Regions from separate parts of the Kineococcus halophytocola genome, predicted to be linked through region 1. Evidence: riboswitches for the same ligand, from Rfam matches in the RefSeq annotation. Region 1 holds a riboswitch; each other region holds the start of a gene.
What was found. A riboswitch is a leader RNA that binds a small molecule or an ion and turns the genes downstream of it on or off. The one in region 1 is predicted to bind S-adenosylmethionine.
Positions count from the first base shown of each region.

Region 1 (3,861 bases):
GTGCACCACGTCCACGCCGACGACGTCGCTCAGCTCTTCGGGCTCGCGCTCGCCCGCCCCGACGTGGCGGCGGGCGAGAGCTTCCACGCCGTCTCCGACCGCGCCCTCACCGTCCGGGGTTTCGCCCGGGCGGCCGCGGCGTGGTGGGGCAAGGAGGCGAACCTGCGGTCGGTGACGTGGGCGGAGTTCCGCGCCGCCGCCGGCGAGCACGCCGAGGCGAGCTGGGACCACCTGTCCCGCAGCCACTCCGCGAGCACGCAGAAGGCGCGGGACCTCCTGGGCTACGCGCCGGGGACGTCGCTGGAGGCCGTGCGGGCGGCCGTGGAGGCGATGGGGTTGCTGCCGCGCGCGTGAGGGCCGCGGCCCGGACCGGGAACCACCCCCGGGCCCGGGAACTCCCGGGCCCGGGCGGTGCCGTACCGGCGAGGACTCAGGACCGGACCGGCACCGGAGCCAGTTCGAGCTCACCGAGGGTCTTCCCCCGCGCCTCGTTCCCGTGGACCCACCAGACGCCGCCGGCCGCCGCGCCGATCAGCCAGAACGCGGCGAGCAGGACGAACATCGACGTCACGGAGAACGCGACGGCGACCTCCGCCAGGAGCACCTGGCCCACGACGGCGCCCATGCGCCCGACGCCCACCGAGGCTCCGACCCCGGTCGCCCGCAGGTGGGTGGGGAACTGCTCGGAGAACGTCGGGTAGGCCGACACCCAGGCGCAGGTCGCGAAGAACGCCGCGACCGTGAAGGCCACGAGCACCAGCGGCCGGGAACCCGTCGACGCCGCCGCCGCGCACCCCAGCATGCTGAGGGAGGCTCCCGCGTAGGCGGCGACGACGGAGGGCCGGCGCCCGAGGAGGTCGAGCGACCAGGCGATGAGGACCCCGCCCGCCAGCGCCCCGACGTTGGCGACGAGGAAGTACCAGGGCAGGGCTGCGTCGGAGATGGGGACGGCTCCGGAGGCCGAGGAGAAGACGAACACGCTCATCGCCGTGAACAACCCGTAGTAGCCGGCGGCCTCGGAGAAGTCGAGGGCCATCCCGAAGAACAGCTTGCCCCGGTGGTGGGTCCACAGCTCACCCAGCGCGCCGCCGCCCCGCACCGGTGACGGCGGCAGGACGTACCCCTGCGGGCTCGCCTCGCCGGTGATCTCCTCGACCACCGCGTCCGCCTCCTCCAGGCGGCCCCGGGAGGCCAGCCAGCGCGGTGATTCGGGGACCAGTCGCCGGGCGAGCAGCCCGTAGGCCGCGCTGACCACCCCGAACAGCAGGGTGTAGCGCCAGCTCAGCCCGAAGGCCGAGATGACGAGGATGGAGACCAGCGAGGAGAGGATCCCGCCCAGCGCCCAGAAGGTCATGACCAGGCCGTTGCTCCGGCCGCGGTTCCTGGCCGGGGTGAACTCCGAGATGGCGGAGGTGATGGCGGAGTACTCACCGCCGACCCCGAGGGCGGTGATGAACCGGAAGACCATGAAGAACTCGTAGCTGGGGGCCGCGGAACTGGCCACCGCGGCCAGGGAGTAGACGAGCAGCGTCACGACGAACAGCCGCTTGCGTCCGACCTCGTCCGCCAGCCAGCCGAACCCCAGCGCCCCCAGGGCGATGCCGAGGAACCACACGACGTTGATGACGACGGCCTGCGCGGCCCCCAGGCCGAACTCGGCCTGGATCCCCGGGATGACCGATCCGATGATCTGCACCTCGAAGGCGTCGAGCATCCAGCCGATGCCGAGGGCGGTCGCGATGCGGGTGTGCGCGGGTTTCCAGCGCGAGTGGTCGAGTCGAGCAGCCATGGCGTGTCCTCAGGTCGCGGTCCACACGGCGTCGACGTCGCGCAGGACCCCCGGAGGTCGTCCTTACCCGTGCGTCGAGCACCAGGTCAGGTCGTCACCCGGGGCACCCCACGACGAGGAGGGTTGCCGTCCAGCGAGCCGGGGCTTCGCGCTGGAACTCGTGACCGGCACTGAACTTAGCCAGGGGTGTTTCCCGTGTCAACGGATCCTCGGTACCGCAAACCCCGCCGCACCCGTCGGCGGGGTTCCACCGCCCGTTCCCCGGCCGCGACGAGAGGACCACGGCCGGGGTGGGAAGCGCTGTCCCGCAGACGATCTGTCGTCAGCGGCGGGCGACCGCGGGGGAACTGGTGGGAGAACTCGTGGGGGAACTCGTCGGGGCGTCCTCGCCGCTCTCGACGCTGACCCGGGTCGCCGTGAACGAGGAGTCGGCGGCGCGGGTGACCTGGACGCTGACGTGGCCGCCGACGCGGAGGTCGCCCGCCACCACGACGGCGCCGTCCTGACGCAAGACCGTCGAGGGGGTCAGGGCCACGACGACGTCCTGGCCCCGCAGCGACTTGTCCCGGCCGCCGCGGACCGCGACGGTGAGGCGGCCGGCCGCGGGGTCGACGGCCGCGAGGGTCCCGGTGAGGACGAGTTTCGGCGCGCGCACCCGGCGGGTGAGCGTGGGACGGGCGGTGGGGTCGGTCCTCGGGCGCGCGGTGGCGGTGCCGGTGGGTGCGGCCGTGGGTGCACCGGTGGGTGCGACCGTGGCGGTCGCGGTCGGCCCGGGACCGGCGGGGCGGGCCGCGGACGCGCTGCCCGCGGTGGGCAGCGCGACCGCGGCGGCCAGGGCGAAGGTCGCGGCGAGGGTGGCGGCGAGGGTGGTCGTCCGGTGGTTCACACGAAGGGCTTCGGCGCCCCGGCCGCCCGGGCGGAGGGGTCCTCACCCGGGCGGCGGAGCGGACCTCAGACGCGGAACCCGGCGACGAGGTCGTTGAGCCGGCCCGCCGCCCGCGCGACCTCCTCGGCCGTGGCGGCCGTCTGCGAGGCGCTGTCGGTGGTCCGCCCGGCGGCGTGGGCGATGCCGGTGATGTTCGCCGCGATCTCCTGGGAGCCGGTGGAGACCTCGGTGACGTTGCGGACCATCTCGCTCGTGGTGGCCGACTGCTCCTCCACCGCGGCGGCGATGGTGGCCTGCAACCCGTCGATCTGGGCGATGACGTCGGCGATCTGGGCGATGACCCCGGTCGCCGCCCCCGCGTCGGCCTGGGTGGCGTTCACCTTCGTGACGATCTCCTCGGTCGCCCGGGCGGTCTGCTGGGCCAGTTCCTTGACCTCCCCGGCCACGACGGCGAACCCCTTGCCGGCGTCGCCGGCGCGGGCGGCCTCGATGGTGGCGTTGAGCGCGAGCAGGTTCGTCTGCTCGGCGATGGAGGTGATGAGCTTGACGACGTCGCCGATCTCGCGGCTGGAGGCGCCCAGGCGGGTGATCGTCGCCTCGGCGTCCTGGGCGGCGGTCACCGCGGTGGCGGCGGTCTGGGACGCGGTGGCGGTGGAGGTGGCGATCTCGCGGATGGCCGAGGTCATCTCCTCCCCCGCGGCGGCGACGGTCCCGATGTTCGCGCTGATCTCCTCGGTCGCCGCGGAGACGACCTGCGACTGCGAGGCGGACTCGGCCGCCCCGGCGGACAGGACGTCGGCGACGGAGGTGAGCTGCCGGGAGGAACCGGACAGGTCCGCGGCGTTGCGCGCGACCTCGCGCACGACCTCGGCCAGCTTGCCGGTGGAGGTGTTCAGGGCCGCGGCGAGCTGCCCCATCTCGTCCCGGGCGGAGTAGTCGACGCGCTGGTCGAGGCGGCCGTCGGCCAGCCCCTCCACGACGTGCAGCGTCAGGCTCAGCGGGCGGGAGATCGAGCGGGTGATCACCACGGTCGCCAGGGCGGCGACGGCGACGCTGACCACCCCCACGAGGACCAGGACGAGGACCGAGGAGCGGTAGGCCGCGGACCCGGTCGCGGCCAGCTCGTCGGCCGCGGCGTTCTCCGTCGTCAGCAGGGCGGTGGTGGCGTCCATGACCTGGGCGGCCG
Region 1 is NZ_JBGFTU010000009.1:162,732-166,592, reverse strand. It holds gene AB2L27_RS09970 (NAD-dependent epimerase/dehydratase family protein) at 1-354, shown strand, start outside; gene AB2L27_RS09965 (MFS transporter) at 431-1,789, opposite strand; SAM riboswitch class IV at 1,844-1,955, opposite strand; gene AB2L27_RS09960 (hypothetical protein) at 2,112-2,675, opposite strand; gene AB2L27_RS09955 (methyl-accepting chemotaxis protein) at 2,741-3,861, opposite strand, start outside.

Region 2 (3,861 bases), on a different contig from region 1:
CCGATCTCGGGGACGAGGTAGTGGTAGTTCGTGTCGAACCACTTCGTCATCTCCAGCGGCGCCAGCGCCCCCCGGCCGCGGGCGATCGTCGAGTAGGCCTCGAGGTCCACCCGGCCGTCGGCCCCCACGAGGTCCGCGAAGCGCTCCGGCACCGCCCCCACGGCGACGGCGGTGTCGAGCACCTGGTCGTAGGCGGAGAACGAGGACGGGATCGACGCGTCGTGGGCGGGCAGCCCCAGGGCGTTGAGGCGGCGGACCGTGGCGGCCCGGACGGCGGCGAGCGCCGTCTCGGTCGCGGTGACGTCGGTGCGCCCGGCCCACAGCGCCTCGAGGGCCTTCTTGGTCTCGCGGTCGGGACCGATCCGGGGGTAGCCGAGGATCGTCGCGGTCCACGCCGGGTCGTCGTCCGTCGGGTTCTGGCTCATCGGGTGACTCCTCCTGCCGCGCGGGCGCGGCGTTCGGTGGGGCGGGTCAGGTCGAGGTGGTCGAGCAGGTCCAGGACGGGCTCGACCGCGTTGAAGGTGTAGAGGTGCAGGCCGGGTGCCCCGGCGTCCAGCAGGTCGCGGGCCAGGCCCGAGGAGAAGGCGGTGGCCGCGCGGCGACGGTCGCGGACGTCGCCGGTGCCCAGGGCCGCGAGCAGCGCCCGCGGGACGGGGACGCCGGTGAGTTCGCCGATCCGCGCCAGCCGGCGGGCCTCGTGGGTCACGGCGAGCCCGGGCAGCAGGGGCATCGTGACGCCCGCGGCGCGGGCGCGGGCCACGAAACCGGCGTACTCCCGGGCGGACCAGCCGACCTGGCAGACGGCGAACCGTGCCCCGGCGTCCTGCTTGGCGCGCAGGACGGCGAGCTCGTGCTCGTCGCGGTCCCGGGGGAACGCGGCGACGGCGAGGCTGAGCGGGGGGACGTCGACGGGGAGACGCCCGCCCCGCAGCGCGAGGCGACGCCGGTCGGCCACCTGCAGGAGTTCGACGAGGTCGCGGGCCGTCGGAACCCCGTCGGGGTGGGGGGAGAACTCCCCCGCCCCGGCCGGCGGGTCCCCGCGCAGGGCGAGGACGTTGCGGACCCCCGCGTCGAAGAACTCGCACGCCAGGTCGACGACCTCGCGGCGCGAGGAGCCCACGCACGTCAGGTGCGCCATGGCCGGGACCGCCGTGGAACTCAGGACGTGGGCCAGCAGGTCCCGGCTCGGGCCCCGCGTGACCCCGGCCGCCCCGAACGTCACCGACACGAAGTCCGGGCTGGTGCCCAGCAGGTCGGACAGCCTGCGCCACAGCGCATCACGGCCGTCCGGAGTCCTCGGCGGGAAGAGTTCGAAACTGAGCGTCGGCCGCCCCGCCGCGCCGGCGACGAGGGGGGCGAGCGTCATCGTGCGGGTCCTGCGCCGGGAGGCGGGCAGGGTTCGACATCGGTGTTGCGCATCACGTGCTCCATCGGCCTGGCGTTAGCACCCTCGCCCGGGCTCGGGGGGTTGCTGCGGCGTCGTCGAGCCAGGACTCTCAGCCGCTCTGGATGGTGTTCCCCGACCATAGGGTGCTCCGGCTGCCCTCCACAAGTGGTCCCGGGCCGGTCACCCGGGCGGCGCACGGGGGGTTTCAGCCGCGCCGCCGACGTGCCGATGTTGATCCGGCCGCCACCTCGTGGCAGGCTCCTCCCAGGTCATGAGCGCCAGCGACAAGCCCCGGCTCGCTGGCCGGCAACCCTCCTCCGCGGTGGGGTGCCCCGGGTGACGACCTGGCCGGTTCCGTGGTGGAGCCGGCAAGCGCGGACCTCGCCGGGGTGCCCCGGCCCCCGGTGGGGTCCCCTCCCCCAGGAGTTCCGCGTGAGCACCAGCACCCTCTCCCCCGCCCGTCCCCCCTGCCCGGTCCCGTCCGGCCACGCGGTCGGTGCGCTGCTGCCCGTCGTCGGCGCCGACACGGTGGTCCCCCTGGCCACCGGCGGCACGACGACCTACGTGAACCTCGACAACGCGGCGAGCACCCCCGCCCTGCGCGCCGTCGCCGACCGGGTCGCGCAGGTGCTGCCGCACTACGCGAGCGTCCACCGGGGTGCCGGGTACCTCTCCCGCGTCAGCACGGCCCTGTTCGAGCAGGCCCGCGGGGAGGTCGGCCGGTTCGCGGGGGCCCGGCCCGAGGACCTGGTCGTCTTCACGCGCAGCACGACCGACGCCCTGGACCTGCTCGCACGGGCCGTGCCCCCGGGGGCCCGCGTGCTCGTGGCCGACGTCGAGCACCACGCGAACCTGCTGCCCTGGCAGCGGTCGGCGCGGACCACGGTCGTGCGCGGCGGCGCCGACGCGGAGGAGACGACCGCGCTGCTGGAGGCCGAGCTGGCCGCCGGCCGCTACGGCCTGCTCGCCGTCGCCGGGGCGTCGAACGTCACGGGCGAGGTGCTGCCGCTGCGGCGGCTGGCCCGCGCCGCCCACGACGCCGGGGCACGCATCGCGGTGGACGGCGCCCAGCTCCTGCCGCACCGGCGGGTGGACGTCGGCCGGGACGGGATCGACTACCTGGCCCTGTCCGGGCACAAGCTCTACGCCCCGTTCGGCAGCGGCGCGCTCGTCGGCCGCCGCGACTGGCTGGACGCGGCCGATCCGTACCTGGCCGGTGGCGGTGCCACGCTGGACGTGCGCCACGACGGCGTGCGGTGGGCGACGGGTCCCGACCGGCACGAGGCGGGCTCCCCCAACGTCGTCGGCGCGGTGGCGCTGGCGCAGGCCTGCCTGACGCTGGGGGCGTTGCCGCCCGGCGCGCTGGAGGCGCACGAGGCGGCGCTGCGAGCCCGCCTCGTCGACGGGCTGGAGGCGCTGCCCGGGGTGCAGGTCGTCCGGCCGCACCCGCAGGACGCCGTCGGGGTCGTGACCCTCACCGTGCCCGGCCGGTCCGTGTCCGAGGTCGCGGCCTACCTGTCCGCCGAGCACGGCACCGGGGTGCGGGACGGCCGCTTCTGCGCGCACCGCTTCGCGGACGCCCTGGGCCTGGCCGAGGGGGGCCTGCGCGTCTCGACGGGCGTCGGCACGTCGTCCGCCGACGTGGACCGGCTGCTGCGGGCGCTGCGGCAGTTCCTCACGACCGGCCCGGCCCTGCGGTACGGCGTCGTCGACGGGTGCTGGGGGCCGCTGTCGGACCCCCGCCCGGCCCCGGCGGCCTACCTCGCCGCCGACGCACCCGCGTCCCGGTGAGTTCCGCGGGCGTCGCGGTCAGGCCAGCGGCCCGCTGCTCGGGCGCGGGCCGTCCCCCGTGCGGGGGGCCTCCTGCGCGAGCAGCGCGTGCAGCTCGGACTCGAACTCGGCCCAGCTCAGCTCACCGGGACCGGGTCCGAGGTCGTGACCGTCGTCGCGGACGAGGTCCGCGGGTGCCCACGGGAACCCCCACTGGCCGTGCCCGGCCAGCGTGAGACCCTGCACCACGATCGAGCCCAGACTGGTTGCGGCAGCGCACCATCGCGCCCACTGTCGTCGCAGCACCTCACACCTCCGCTCTCGGGTGCCTCACTGTCGCACACGTCCGGCACCCCCGGCAGGCCCCTCGCCACCCCCTCCCCCGACGTCCGAGCCGCACCCCCCGCACACCACCCCGGGAGACCCCGTGACCACCCCCCTGCACCTGTTCCTCGACGTCGACGGGGGCGGCTGGCACCCCGCCGCCTGGCGCCGCTCCCGCAGCACGCCCGACGACGTGCTCTCGCCCGCGCGGCTGCGCGGGTTCGCCGCCACCGCACAGGCCCAGGGCCTGACGGCGCTGACGTTCGAGGACACGCCGCTGCCCGACCCGCGCAGCCCGGCGGGGCGCCTCGACGCGGTCCAGCGCGCGGCGTTCCTGGCGGGGACGACGGAGGCCGTCGGGCTGCTGCCGGTCGCGGCCA
Region 2 is NZ_JBGFTU010000011.1:33,752-37,612, forward strand. It holds gene metE (5-methyltetrahydropteroyltriglutamate--homocysteine S-methyltransferase) at 1-425, opposite strand, end outside; gene AB2L27_RS11010 (methylenetetrahydrofolate reductase) at 422-1,366, opposite strand; SAM riboswitch class I at 1,425-1,516, opposite strand; SAM riboswitch class IV at 1,655-1,768, shown strand; gene AB2L27_RS11015 (aminotransferase class V-fold PLP-dependent enzyme) at 1,820-3,178, shown strand; gene AB2L27_RS11020 (hypothetical protein) at 3,197-3,406, opposite strand; gene AB2L27_RS11025 (LLM class flavin-dependent oxidoreductase) at 3,585-3,861, shown strand, end outside.
Region 2: another riboswitch for S-adenosylmethionine. It lies ahead of AB2L27_RS11015 (aminotransferase class V-fold PLP-dependent enzyme); the one in region 1 lies ahead of AB2L27_RS09965 (MFS transporter).

Region 3 (3,861 bases), on a different contig from region 1:
GGTCGCTGAGCGCGGTGGAGGGGGTCGCGCTCGACCTCGTCCGGGGGACCGTGCCGGCGGACGCGTCCGCACTGGCCGGCAAGACCGTCGTGGGCGGGGTCGTCGACGGGCACAACATCTGGCGGGGTGACCTCGAGCAGGCGCTGACGACCCTGCGCTCCCTGCGGGCGACCGCCGCGCACGTCGTGCCGGGGACCTCGACGTCGCTGCTGCACGTCCCCCACGACGTGACGCGCGAGACGGCGCTGCCGGAACGGCTGCGCAGCTGGCTGGCGTTCGCCGACCAGAAGGTCGCCGAGGTGGTCCTGCTGGGCCGTGCGCTCGCCGACCCCACCGCACCGGGGGTCGCCGACGGGCTGGCGGCGTCGGCCGCGGCCCGCGCCGACCGCCTCGGCGCGCCCGGTGTCGTGCGGCCGCAGGTGCGGGAGCGGCTCGCCGCGCTCGGGCCGGACGCGTTCAGCCGCAGCGACTACGCCGTCCGCCGGGCGGCGCAGGAGGAGGTCCTCGGCCTGCCGCTCCTGCCGACGACGACCATCGGCTCCTTCCCGCAGACACCCGAGATCCGCAGGGCGCGGGCGGCCTGGAGCCGCGGCGAGGTCGCGCACGACGCCTACGAGGAGTTCCTGCGCTCCGAGATCGACCGGGTCGTGCGACTGCAGGAGGACCTGGGCCTCGACGTCGTCGTCCACGGTGAACCCGAGCGGAACGACATGGTCCAGTACTTCGCCGAGCAGCTCGACGGGTTCGCGGTCACCGAGCACGGCTGGGTCCAGTCCTACGGCTCGCGCGGGGTCCGCCCGCCGATCCTGTGGGGCGACGTCGCCCGGCCGGCACCCATCACGGTGCCGTGGAGCACGTACACCGCGAGCCGCACGGCGAAACCCGTCAAGGGGATGCTCACCGGGCCGGTGACGATCCTGGCGTGGTCGTTCGTCCGCGACGACCAGCCGCTGGGGGACACCGCGAGCCAGGTGGCGCTCGCGCTGCGGGACGAGGTCGCCGACCTGGAGGCGGCCGGCATCGGGATCGTCCAGGTGGACGAGCCCGCGCTGCGGGAACTGCTGCCGCTCGCGGCGGCCGACCAGCCCGCCTACCTCGCCTGGTCCGTCGCGTCCTTCCGGCTGGCCACCGCGGGCGCCGCGGATGCGACGCAGGTGCACACCCACCTGTGCTACTCCGAGTTCGGTGAGGTCATCGACGCCATCAACGGCCTCGACGCCGACGTCACCAGCATCGAGGCCGCGCGGTCGCGGATGGAGGTGCTCGAGGACATCGCACGGGCGGGTTTCGCCCGAGGCATCGGTCCCGGCGTCTACGACATCCACTCCCCGCGCGTCCCGTCCGTCGAGGAGATCGTCGGCCTGCTGCGGTCGGCCGTCGCGTCGGTCCCGGCGCGGCAGGTGTGGGTGAACCCCGACTGCGGCCTCAAGACGCGCGGGTACGCCGAGACGACCGAGTCCCTGCGGAACCTCGTCGAGGCGGCCCGCACCGTGCGGGCCGAACTGCCGGCGGGCGTCCCCGTCGTCGGGTAGCCCGTCCAGCCCGCAGAACCCCTCCGTCCGGCCCGGGCCGGACGGAGGGGTTTCGTCGTCCCGGGACCCGCTGCGCCGCCGGTGGTTGAGTTCCGGCACGGTTCCCCGTACAGTTCCCGGTACGACCATCCAGAGCGGCTGAGAGACCTGGCTCCGCGACGCCGCAGCAACCCCCCGGACACGGGCGCGGGTGCTTCCGCCAGGAACGATGGAGGGGTTCAGGTGGAACGGACGTCGCACGTCGCCATCCTCCGGCGCGTCGTGGACCTCTGCCGCACGGGCGCGACCGGCTGTCGCTGACCCGTCCCCCCTCGCCGGCCCTTCGCCGGCCCTCGCGCCGGCCGTCCCACCGGTGCGTTCCACACACTCCTCAGGAGACCCCTTGCGCAGCAGCACGTCCCGGTCTGCCGCCGTCCTGGTCGCCGCCCTGGCCACCCTCACCGCCTGCGGCGGGGGCGCCAGCAACGCCGGGGGCGCCGCCGACGCGACCCCCGTCCGCGGCGGCAACCTCGACGTCGCCATCTCGGTCGACTCCGGCTGCATCGACCCACAACAGGTCGGGAACAACGACGCGCTGAACATCGGCCGCCAGCTCGTGGACTCCCTCACCGTCCAGGACCTCGACGGTCGGATCCAGCCGTGGCTCGCGCAGCGCTGGGAGGTGAGCCCGGACGCGACGACGTTCACGTTCCACCTCCGGCCGGGGGTGACGTTCTCCGACGGCACCCCGGTCGACGCGGCGGCCGTGAAGGCGAACCTCGACGGGATCGTGGCCCTCGGGGCGAAGGCGTCGCTCGGGTCCACCTACCTCCAGGGGTACACCGGGACGCAGACGCCGGACGCGCAGACGGCCGTCGTCACGTTCTCCCGTCCCAGTGCCCAGTTCCTGCAGGCCACGTCGACCATGAGCCTGGGGCTGCTGTCCGTCCCGACCGCCACGGCCGACCCCGCGACCCGTTGCACCGGAGCCACTCTCGTGGGTTCTGGACCCTTCGTCGTCGGCAGCTACGTCAAGGACGACCAGACCGTGCTGGAGCGCCGCACCGGGTACGACTGGGCGCCGACCGGGGCGAAGCACGCCGGAGAGGCCTACCTCGACACCATCACCTACCGGGTGGTCCCCGAGGCGGGCGTGCGCACCGGTTCCCTGCGCTCGCACCAGATCGACGCCACCACCGGCATCGCCTCCCAGGACCTGCCCCAGTTCGACGGCAACGGGTTCTGGACCCAGCGGCGGGCGAACCCCGGGATCCCGTACAACTTCTTCCCCAACGAGTCGCGGGCCCCCTTCGACGACGTACGGGTCCGGCAGGCCCTGTCGAAGGCGATCGACCGCGAACAGCTCGCCAGCCTCCTCAACCCCGGGGACGAGGCGGTGACGTCGGCCCTGTCGGTGTCCACGCCCGGCGCCCCGGACGACGCGGCGGACCTCGCCCGGGACCTCGCCGGGGCGAACCGCCTGCTCGACGCGGCCGGGTGGACCAGGGGTGCAGACGGGATCCGCGAGAAGGCGGGGCGCAGGCTCACGTTCACCGTCCTGTTCTGGCAGCCCACGTCCGCCGTCCTGGAGCTCGTGCAGCAGCAGGTCCGCGAGGCCGGGATCGACCTGCAGCTCAAGCAGGGGACGACGGCCGACACCGCGGCCCAGCAGAGTTCCGGCGACTACGACGTCCTGTTCTACAACCTCACCCGGTCCGACCCGGACGTCCTGCGCACCATCTTCTCGACCGACACGCGGAACGTGAACCAGCGGCCCCGCGGCGCGGTCGACGACCTCCTCGCGGAGCAGTCGTCGACGACCGACGCGACGCAGCGCGCGCAGCTCGTGGCCCGGGCCTCGCAGCTGCTGGTGCAGGAGGCGCACTCCATCCCGCTCATCGAACTGTCGACGGTCATCGCGGCGTCCGACGACGTCCACGACCTGCAGTTCGAGGGGTCCTCCCGGCTGTGGATCCACGACGCCTGGAAGCAGTCGTGACCGGGTACGTCCTGCGGCGGCTGGGGCAGGCCGTGCTCGTGCTGTGGGCCGCGTTCACGGTGACGTTCGTCATCCTCTACCTGCTGCCCAGCGACCCGGTCTCGATCATGCTCGCCGGGGGCCAGGGCGGTGAGCAGTCGACCGCCGACCCCGCGCAGGTCGCGGCGCTGCGGGCCGAGCACGGCCTCGACGACCCGCTGCCCGAGCAGTACGCCCACGCGTTGTGGCGGACGCTGCACCTCGACCTCGGGACCTCCATCCAGAACGGTGCCCCCGTGACGACGCTCATCGGCGACGCGGTGCCGCAGACGCTCGCCCTCGCGGCGGCGGCGTCCGCCCTCGCCCTCCTCC
Region 3 is NZ_JBGFTU010000011.1:29,499-33,359, reverse strand. It holds gene metE (5-methyltetrahydropteroyltriglutamate--homocysteine S-methyltransferase) at 1-1,532, shown strand, start outside; SAM riboswitch class I at 1,655-1,747, shown strand; gene AB2L27_RS11000 (ABC transporter substrate-binding protein) at 1,915-3,510, shown strand; gene AB2L27_RS10995 (ABC transporter permease) at 3,507-3,861, shown strand, end outside.
Region 3: another riboswitch for S-adenosylmethionine. It lies ahead of AB2L27_RS11000 (ABC transporter substrate-binding protein); the one in region 1 lies ahead of AB2L27_RS09965 (MFS transporter).

Region 4 (3,861 bases), on a different contig from region 1:
CACCCGGAGGTCGTCGGCCTTGCGCCCTGCCGCCGCGGCGGCGTCCAGGACCTGGGAGCGGTAGGCGCGAACCTGCGCGACGTCGAGGGGGGCGAGGGCGAGCTGGACGTCCGAGCGCGTTCCTGCGAAAGCCAGCCCGCGCGGCGAACCCCCGGGGGAGACCAGCACGGGTTCTCCGCCGGCGAAGGGCAGCGCGTTGAGGGGACCGTCGAGGGCGAAGTGCTCGCCGCGGTGCTGGAAGGCGTCGATGCGCGACCCGTCGGCGAACCGCCCCGTGACGGGGTCGGCGACGAGGGCGCCGTCGTCCCAGCTGTGCCACAACCGGCGGACGACGTCGATCCACTCCTCCGCCCGGTCGTACGCGAGGTCGTGGGCGACGGGTTCGCGCCCGACGTGCCGGGCACTGCCCACGTCGGTGACGAGGTTCAGCCCGAACCGGTCGCCCGAGAGGTGCTGCAGCGTGGCGGCCTGCCGCGCGGCGAGGTAGGGCGGGGTGATCCCGGCGTTGACCGTGGGGACGACCCCGAGGTGGGTGGTCGCGGCGAACAGGTACGGCGCGAGCAGGAGCGGGTCGTGCTTCGGGCCGCCGTACGCCGCGCGCACCCGCAGGTCGAGCGTGGCCGGGTTCCCCAGCGAGACGGCATCTTCGACCACGACGAGGTCGAACCCGGCGCGTTCGAGGTCGCGGACGGCGTGGGCGTACAGGTCCGGGCGCGTCCAGTCGTCGTTCCACGCCTGGTAGTCCCGGCCCCAGCCCTGCGGGCCGAAGCCCCGGGAGAAGAAGTACCCGAAGTGCTGCAGCCGGCCCATCAGGACCCCACCTCCACCAGGGCGGGCTCGCGCGTGGCGGCCAGGGCCAGTTCGAGGTCGGCGAGGAGGTCGGCGGGTTCCTCCAGGCCGATCGACAGGCGCAGCAGCCCGGGCCAGATCCCCGTCTCGAGCCGTTCGGCCTCGGTGCGGTGCGCGTGCGTGGTGCTGGCCGGGTGGATGACGAGCGAGCATACGTCCCCCACGTGGGTCATCCGCGTGAACAGCTGCACGGCGTCCACGAACCGTTGTGCTGCAGTCCGTCCGCCGGCGAGCGTGACGGACAGGACCGCCCCGGTGCCGAGCGGCAGCAGACGCTGCGCGACGGCGTGGGACGGGTGGTCGGGCAGGGCCGCGTGGTCGACGGACACGACCTCGGGACGCTCCAGCAGCCAGCGGGCCAGGAGTTCGGCCGTGGCGCTCTGGCGGGCCACCCGCAGCGAGAGCGTCTCCAGGCCCTGCTGGACGAGGAACGCGTTGAACGGCGAGATGGCCGGTCCCAGGCGGGACGCGACGACACCGCGGGTGTGCTCGACGTAGGCCCGCCGCGGCCCGTACCGGTCGACCCAGCTCACCCCGCCGAGGACGCCGACCGGGGCGGTGAGGTGCTCGAACCCCGACCAGTCGAACCCCTCCCCCGTGACGACCACGCCCCCCAGGGCGGCGCCGTGACCGGCGAGGAACTTGCTGGCGGAGTGCACGACGACGTCGGCCCCGTGCTCGAGCGGGCGCAGCAGGTACGGCGTGGCGAAGGTGTTGTCCACGACGAGCGGGACGCCGTGGCGGTGGGCCACGGCGGCGACGGCCGGGACGTCGAGGACCGTGTTCTTGGGGTTGGCGATCGACTCGGCGAAGAACGCGCGCGTCGTGGGACGCACCAGCCGCTCCCAGTCCTCGGGACCGGCCGCGAAGTCGACGGTGATCCCGAGCCGGGCGAAGTTCTCCAGGAACAACCCGCGCGACCCCTCGTAGAGGTCCGCGGCGGCCACGAGGTGGTCCCCCGCCCCGAGGACCCCGAGCAGGGCGACCGTGAGGGCGGCCTGCCCCGTGCCGAGCAGCAGGGCGTCCGTCCCACCCTCGAGGGCGGCGAGCCGTCGTTCGACGGCGGCCGTCGTCGGGTTGCCCATGCGGGTGTAGACGAACCCGTCGTCCTCCCCGGCGAAGCGGGCCCGGGCCTGCTCGAAGTCGTCGAAGACGAACCCTGCCGTCAGGTGGACGGGGGTGACGCGGGCGCCCGTGACGGGATCGGGTTCGGTGCCGGCGTGGACCTGCCGGGTGGCGAAGGACAGGGGGGTGCTGGGGACGTGCGGCATCGCAGGGCCTTCCGGGGGCAGGACGGGTGAGGTGTCGGGGCGGTCAGGCCCGACAGGTCATCCCGGCGCTGCGCAGCAGGTCGATCACGAGACGCCGCGTCAGCGGTGCGTGCTCCATCGGTGGTCCTCTCCCATCGGTCCTGGCGGGAGCACCGACCCCGGCGGGGCGGTTGCTGCGGCGTCGACGAGCCAGGTCTCTCGGCCGCTCTGGATGGCCCCTCCAGTGGAGAGCACCGCGGCCCGGGCTGTCAAGCGCTTCACACGATCGGGGTAGCGTGCGGCGGCGTGATCCTCACGGCGATGCTCTTCTACCCCGGCGGCGAGCACCTCACGAGCTGGCGGCTGCCGGGCGGCCGGCCCGCCGACTACCTCTCGGTCGGCTACTACGAGGACTTCGCCCGGACCGCGGAGCGGGCCGGGTTCGCCGCGGTCTTCTACGCCGACGAGCTCTACGTGTGGGACCGGTTCCCGTCGGGGGTCGAGCACGTCGCGAACCTGCGCCCAGAGCCCTTCGGACTGCTCGGCGCGCTGACGCGGTGCACCGAACGGATCGGTCTCGTCGCGACGGTCTCCACCACGTACAACGAGCCGTTCCACACCGCTCGCCAGGTCGGGTCCCTGGACTTCCTCAGCTCCGGCCGCGCGGGCTGGAACCTCGTGACGTCCGCGAGCGACGAGGAGGCGCGCAACTTCGGCCTGGACCGCAACCTCGACCACGCGGCCCGGTACCGCCGCGGCGCGGAGTTCGTCGAGGTCGTCCACGGGTTGTGGGACAGCTGGGACGACGGGGCCGTGGCCCCGGACGTGGCGAGCGGCCGGTACGCCGACCCGGCCGGGATGCACGTGCTCGACCACGAGGGCGAGTTCTTCCGCGTGCGTGGTCCCCTGAACCTGCCCCGGCCACCCCAGGGGCGGCCCGTGCTGTTCCAGGCCGGGTCCTCCGAGGACGGCCGACGGCTGGCGGGACGGCACGCCGAGGCGGTCTTCGTCCCCGGGTCGGCCCCGCTGCCCGGCGCGCAACGTCTGTACGAGGACTACAAGTCCCGCGCCGTCGCGGCCGGCCGCGCGCGGTCCGACCTGCTGGTCCTGCCGGCCCTCTCCCCCGTCCTCGGCGCCACGACCGCGCAGGCGCGTGAACGGGTGGACGAGATCGAGGCCCTGACCCCGGACCGGCTGAGCCTGGACTGGCTGTCGCACCACCTCGGCGTGGACCTGTCCGACCGACCGCTCGACGAGGAGTTCCGGTTCGACTTCGCGGGCGGCTCGAACCAGGTCCAGACCGTGTACGAGGGGATCCGGAAGCTGGTGGACCGCGACCGGTTCACGCTGCGCGAGCTGTACCGCGTCATGCTGCGACGGCGGTTCCTGCCGGGGACCCCCGAGGAGGTGGCCGACTGAATGACCCAGCGGTTCACCTCCGGTGCGGCGGACGGGTTCACGCTCGCCTTCTCCTCCGTACCGCAGGGGGTTGAGGAGTTCGCCGAGCAGGTCGTGCCGCTGCTCGTGCGCCGCGGTGTGCTGGCCCCGGAACTGCGGTCGGCGACGCTGCGGGGCAACCTGGGCCTGCCGGTCCCCCGCAGCCGCTGGGCCTGACTCAGGCGCCGAGCTCGGCCAGCCGCGGGACGACCTGCTCACCGAACCGGCGGACGCTGCCGGGTTCGTAGTACCCCCGGAAACCGCCGTGGACGTGGGTCACGCCGAGCGCGGCGAACCCGCGGCACTTCTCGACGAACGCGTCGAC
Region 4 is NZ_JBGFTU010000032.1:9,890-13,750, forward strand. It holds gene AB2L27_RS19180 (LLM class flavin-dependent oxidoreductase) at 1-810, opposite strand, end outside; gene AB2L27_RS19185 (O-acetylhomoserine aminocarboxypropyltransferase/cysteine synthase family protein) at 810-2,120, opposite strand; SAM riboswitch class I at 2,232-2,338, opposite strand; gene AB2L27_RS19190 (NtaA/DmoA family FMN-dependent monooxygenase) at 2,406-3,518, shown strand; gene AB2L27_RS19195 (hypothetical protein) at 3,519-3,713, shown strand; gene AB2L27_RS19200 (LLM class F420-dependent oxidoreductase) at 3,715-3,861, opposite strand, start outside.
Region 4: another riboswitch for S-adenosylmethionine. It lies ahead of AB2L27_RS19185 (O-acetylhomoserine aminocarboxypropyltransferase/cysteine synthase family protein); the one in region 1 lies ahead of AB2L27_RS09965 (MFS transporter).